2 regions of the Hydrogenoanaerobacterium saccharovorans genome follow, and region 2 is predicted to be linked to the other one. Evidence: riboswitches for the same ligand, from Rfam matches in the RefSeq annotation. Region 2 holds a riboswitch; the other holds the start of a gene.
What was found. A riboswitch is a leader RNA that binds a small molecule or an ion and turns the genes downstream of it on or off. The one in region 2 is predicted to bind thiamine pyrophosphate.

Region 1: it holds a riboswitch for thiamine pyrophosphate, as region 2 does, so the genes downstream of both, thiW (energy coupling factor transporter S component ThiW) here and thiD (bifunctional hydroxymethylpyrimidine kinase/phosphomethylpyrimidine kinase) in region 2, are expected to answer to the same signal.

Annotation. Positions count from the first base shown of each region.
Region 1 covers NZ_RKRD01000005.1:849-3,956, forward strand. The annotation lists partial or broken gene EDD70_RS15030 (prolipoprotein diacylglyceryl transferase) at 1-1,233, shown strand, start outside; TPP riboswitch at 1,400-1,507, shown strand; gene thiW (energy coupling factor transporter S component ThiW) at 1,560-2,075, shown strand; gene cytX (putative hydroxymethylpyrimidine transporter CytX) at 2,121-3,108, shown strand, end outside.
Region 2 covers NZ_RKRD01000001.1:1,556,076-1,559,183, reverse strand. The annotation lists gene EDD70_RS07315 (hypothetical protein) at 1-132, shown strand, start outside; gene EDD70_RS07310 (hypothetical protein) at 182-424, opposite strand; gene EDD70_RS07305 (stage II sporulation protein M) at 553-1,185, shown strand; TPP riboswitch at 1,232-1,331, shown strand; TPP riboswitch at 1,404-1,502, shown strand; gene thiD (bifunctional hydroxymethylpyrimidine kinase/phosphomethylpyrimidine kinase) at 1,566-2,375, shown strand; gene EDD70_RS07295 (potassium/proton antiporter) at 2,427-3,108, opposite strand, start outside.

The sequences.
Region 1 (3,108 bases), on a different contig from region 2:
GTTCAAAACAGTGCTGAAGTTGCACTTACCATTCCATCGGATGGCTCAGAGTTTAAGGTTGAACTTGCTAAAATGTTTGCCGAAAGAATGCGGAGTTTTAATGGTAGAAGCTATTCATTCTCTAAAATTGAAGTAAGAGGCACCTTAAAAGAAAAGCCAATCAATTCGTTGCTTGATGAATCCAAAACAGAAGCACCCGTAACGGAAGAACCTAAAGCTGAGGAGCCAAAACCGGAAGTTCCAGTAACGGAAGAACCTAAGGTTGAGGAGCCAAAACCGGAAGTTCCAGTAACGGAAGAGCCTAAGGTTGAGGAGCCAAAACCGGAAGTTCCAGTAACGGAAGAACCTAAAGTTGAAGAGCCAAAACCGGAAATTCCAGTAACGGAAGAGCCTAAAGCTGAGGAGCCCAAACCGGAAGTTCCAGTAACGGAAGAGCCTAAGGCTGAGGAGCCCAAACCGGAAGTTCCAGTAACGGAAGAGCCTAAAGTTGAAGAGCCAAAGCCGGAAGTTCCTGTAACGGAAGAGCCTAAAGCCGAAGAACCAAAGAGTGACGAACAGAATGTTTCTCAATCTGTAATTGCTAAGACAGCTTCTCGCTCAAGGGCAGTTGTAGTGATGCAATTGTCAACAATAGATGGAATTGCTGCTCAACTCGAAGCACTTGCCCAACAGGCAGCAGCTGCTGAAAAGCAAGACGCCGCACTAAATGAGGTACCATCTGTTCCGCAAGCAGGAGATAAAATTGAGACTCCTGCTCCGTCAAATGCAGAGTCTAAATCCGTTGAGCCAGCCACTGGTACAGATGCTGTTATCACAGAAGAAGCCTTATCTGATACCGAAACTCAGGTTCAACCCAAAGCAGCAGAAGTTACTATTACAAAACCTAAAACAGTTTTGTATACCGATGATTTTGTTTATGACCCTGATTATGACTACGAGGTAATCATCACTTACAAGCGTACTACCGGCGGCGGTGGCGGAGGCGGTAACAAAGACCGCGGTAACAATAATAACGATGATGATGACAATACCGTTATCATCGAAGATCCGGCTGTACCACTGGCACCATTACCGGACGGATTGGTTACTATAGTGGATCCTAAACTTCCTCTTGGCAACCTACCCAAATTTGGCGGCAGCTCCAGAGTGCTGGCTGTGTTCGGTTGCCTTGCTATCGTTGGTTCACTGGCGCTGAAACTGAAAAAAGACGATGAAGATTCTAACGAAAAATAAGCTGTAATCTCATCAACTGCAAACAAATCTATAAGCAAAGAGCTGTTTCACAAGTTAAATTGTGAGGCAGCTCTTTTTTATGCTTTGCTTTTATATTCTTGTGGTGCAATACTGTTTATGGTAACATTAATTGACAAAACGATTTATAATGTGCTAAAATAATAGAAACTAAATATTGGGGAGCTTGTATAGCAGGCTGAGAGGAAGTAATCGAACTTCGACCCTTAAACCTGATTTGGATAATGCCAACGTAGGGAAGATACTGCTTTATCAGCGGAGAACCTTATATTGGTTCTCCGCTATTTTTTTTGAAAGAGATGGATAAAATGAAAAATCTGAACAAACTTGCTCTGGCAGGGATACTAATTGCAGTGGGTGTTGTATGCTCTCCAATTTCTGTCCCGATAGGTGCTGCAAAATGCTTTCCGGTCCAGCACATAATCAACGTGGTGGCGTCGGTTTTGTTAGGGCCGACTTATGCCGTAACGATGGCATTTATTACTTCATTTATTCGTGTGGTTACAGGTACGGGCACACTTTTGGCTTTCCCGGGCAGCATGGTAGGTGCACTGTGCGGTGGGTTGTTGTATAAGTACAGTAGTAAACTTGTTTTTGCGGTAACTGGCGAAATAATCGGCACAGGAGTATTGGGAGCAATAGCAGCTTACCCTATTGCCGTATGGCTTATGGGGCGCAACGCTGCAATTTTGGGGTTTGTTGTACCGTTTTTAATTAGTACGGCAGTGGGCTCGTCCGCTGCTGTTATCATTATTCAAGCACTTAAAAAAGCTGGAGTACTAAAAATTAAAACAAGAAAAGAAGGCGAACACGTAGGCTCATAAAACCAATTGGCATAGTAATTTATTATTTTTTGGGAGTGTAAAATCATGAAAAAAGGTGAAACCTCAATTCTCAGCAATGGGCTGATTTGGTTTGGAGCAGCAGTTTCTATTGCTGAAATATTAACCGGAACATTGCTGGCACCTTTGGGCTTTGCAAAGGGTATTGCGGCAATATTGCTGGGGCATGCAATAGGTTGTATCCTACTTTATTTTGCAGGGTTGATAGGTGCAAAAAGCAAAAAAAGTGCCATGGAAACTGTAAAAATGTCATTCGGCAGCAAAGGTGCACTGCTTTTTTCGGTGCTCAATGTTCTTCAGCTGGTAGGGTGGACAGCCGTTATGATTATTGGCGGAGCAAGAGCAACCGGGGTGATTGCCAACCCGGTTTTACATACACAAGGTGAAGCACTATGGTGTGTTTTGATTGGTGTGTTGATTATTGTATGGATTTTGATAGGCATCAGTAACCTTGGCAAAATCAATGCAATTACCATGAGTGCTCTTTTTCTCATGACAATTGTTATGAGCATGGTTGTATTTCGCGGCGGCACAACATTTGCCCCATTTGGAGAGATGAGCTTTGGCGCAGCGGTAGAGCTCTCGGTTGCTATGCCGCTTTCTTGGCTGCCATTGATCTCAGACTATACCCAATACGCACAACAGCCTAAAGCTGCTACGGCGGTAAGTGCTGTGGTATACTTTTTTACGAGCTGCTGGATGTACATCATCGGTTTGGGTGCCGCAATCTTTACAGCACAATCGGATGTTGCATTGATAATGATGCAGGCGGGGTTGGGTGTGATTGGTGCACTGATTATTATTTTTTCAACTGTAACCACTACTTTTTTGGATGCTTATTCTGCAGGTATAAGTTTTGGCACTATAACAAAAAAAGTAAGCGAAAAATGGGCCGCTGTGGCAGTTTGCATTATTGGTACACTGTTGGCGATTTTTACGCCGATAGAGCAGTATGAGAACTTCTTATATCTCATCGGGTCTGTATTTGCTCCTATGGTTGCCATCTTAATTGCCG
Region 2 (3,108 bases):
ATTCTTTTTGTTCCTGCTGTTACTGCCTTTTATAACAGCAGTGCCACTATATACGTGTTTGCATATATGCTGCTTGCGGCTGCAGGCAGCGGGCTTGCGGTGCTGTTTAACAAGACTACACCAAACAAATGAGTAATTAAAAAAGCTTCTCCGTTTTTAGCGGAGAAGCTTTTTGCATTATTTATTCAGGTTCGATTAGTTCTTCTTTTGCCATGTTTGCTTCTATATAAAGTTTCGAAGCTTGTTCAATGGCAGGTAAGGCTTTTTGTAAGCTATCTGCACATCGCGTAATTTTTAGAATCATTCGTTGTTCTAGCACACGTGACACCAAAACAGTAACAATAGTTACCAAAGTAGATATCATTCCTGCCAGCATAATCCATTTTGTAAGCCCTTTTTTGTCTTTCATTCTGTAATGCTTCATAACAATTCGCCTCCCATATTCTGCTATCAGTATATCGCGGATATTACGTAAACGCAATCGGTTAGACGAATATTTTATGAAATCATTTCATATCTATTTGTATAGCAAACTGCAAAGGAATGATAACAATGAGGACAATCTATAAATCATCATCAACGCGTAGGCTGCTTTTGCGCTATTTTCATGCCTATCGTCAGGTCTTTTTTTATGCGACGCTTTTTTTAGCCGGTGTGTTGGCGGGTGCGTTGTTTCTTAAAAGTGTAAGCCCTGAGACAATTAAAAACCTATCTGTAATCGTGGGGCAGTTTGCAAAAAGGCGAGGCGAGCAAGATTTGCTCTCTACCTTTACATCGTCTTTTACCTCAACCGCATTGATGCTGGCAATTTTATTTGTATGCGGATTTTGTGCTGTAGCGCAGCCGGTGATTGTGCTGATGCCGTTTTTTCGCGGGTTAGGGTTTGGGTATCAAGCCGGGTACCTTTACGCACAGAACGGGTTTATGGGTGTTGGATATGTTGCAATGGTTTTGCTGCCCAATATGCTGCTGTCTACATTGATTCTTATCTACGGCTGTGGTGAGGCGTTTACGATGTCAACATCTTATTACAGAGCCGCAAAGCAGGATGGTGCCGCCAGCAGGCTGATAAACCCCCGTGTGTATTGTATGAAATTTGTAGTTTTGCTGGTTTTGGTTTTAATAGTATCTCTTATCGATACTGCCTGTACGTTTCTTTTTAGCAGGCTGTTTACTTTAATTTGAGGTTTTAAAACTTGACTATGATACAGATATGAGCTATAATCAAGATATTATTTTGCGGGGGAACTACGAGGTAGTTGAGAAGGTAAAACCTGACCCTTTGAACCTGTCGGTTAATACCGGCGTAGGGAAGCAATCAATTATACAAAAGTATGATTTAGTCAGAGTGCTTCTCAATAACGAGAAGCACTCTTTTCTATTTTACACAAAACTTAATATAGGCAATTTTGCAGGGAAACTACAAAGTAGTTGAGAAGGTAAAACCAAACCCTTTGAACCTGTTGGCTAATACCAACGTAGGGAGCATTCGCTTTTTCTGTAGGGTGCTTCTCATTTACAAAGAAGCACCCTTATTTTAATGAATATAAAAAGGAGATATTACTATGAAAAAAGTGTTGAGCATTGCCGGCTCTGATTGCAGCGGAGGTGCAGGAATACAAGCGGATTTAAAAACATTCTCGGCACATGGAGTATTTGGTATGAGTGTGATTGTTTCTGTGGTAGCAGAGAACACAAGCCGTGTCATTGATATACAAGATATTGCGCCGGATATGATTGAAAAACAAATTGATGCGGTGTTTGAGGATATTGAAGTGGATGCAGTCAAAATCGGCATGCTTTCCACACCCCGTTGTATGGAGGCAGTTGCTCGAAAACTTGCGCAATACAAACCGCAGAATGTAGTAATTGACCCTGTTATGTATGCAAAAAACGGCTGTCCGCTTATGAACCCCGATTCAATAGATACTCTGATTGAAGTGGTGCTTCCTTGTGCCGATTTGCTTACACCGAATATCCCCGAGGCTGAAAAAATAGCAAATATCAGTATAAACAGCACCAAAGATATGGAAGAAGCCGCAAAGCTGATTCATCAGATGGGCTGCAGAAATGTTCTTGTCAAAGGCGGTCATGCCGTGGGCGATGCTTTGGATGTTCTTTATGACGGTAAAAAATATTATCATTTTGAAACCAAACGCATCAACACCAAAAACACCCACGGGACAGGCTGTACATTTTCATCTTCAATCGCATCCAATCTGGCACTTGGTATGGATATGCCAAATGCTGTGGAACAGGCGAAAAAATATGTTACAACAGCGATTGAGCATTCGTTAAATATAGGCAAAGGCAATGGTCCTACACATCATTTTTACGATTTATATCAAAACGGTTTAAGAATTAAAGCAAATTAAGTTATTAAAAACCCTCCTGTTGCACAACAGGAGGGTTTCGTATTCTTCTATCTATATCGAAATGCTGTCAAAATTGCTGCCCGAAAGCACTAAAATATCACCTGTATTTATCATAGTAGAGCCTTTGGGTACAACTACTTTATCTCCACGTTTAAGCATGACAACCAATATTTCATCAGGAATATTTGCGTCCATCACACTTTTGCCCGCCCAAGGGCTGTCTCCAGTTATAGTAACCTCCAACAATTGGGTAAGTGACTCATCTTGATAATCGTTAAATGTTTTAAAAACCGATACATCGGACTCAACAAGATCGAGTTTTTTTGAAATAAAAGGGATAAGTGATCCCTGTAACCCAACTGAAAGCAGTGCAACCAAAAAAACAATATGGAAAATATCGTTATTTACCAACGCCCCTGAGTTAACCGCAAAAATAGCAAATACAATAGATGCTGCACCGCGCAGCCCTACCCACGCAACTAGTATTTGCGATTTAAGCGGAACTTTAAACGGTGTAAGAATAACAAAGGTTGCAACCGGGCGTGCGACCAAAAACATAAATATCGAAATCAGCGCCCCGGGTACCAATACGTTGTGCAGCTGAGATGGAAACGATAATAAACCCAGTGTAAAGAACAACAAAATCTGCATCAGCCACGATATACCGTCAAAAAAGTGCACCAAACTGCGTTTATGCAGTATTTTACTGTTGCCTAATATAATACCAATGATA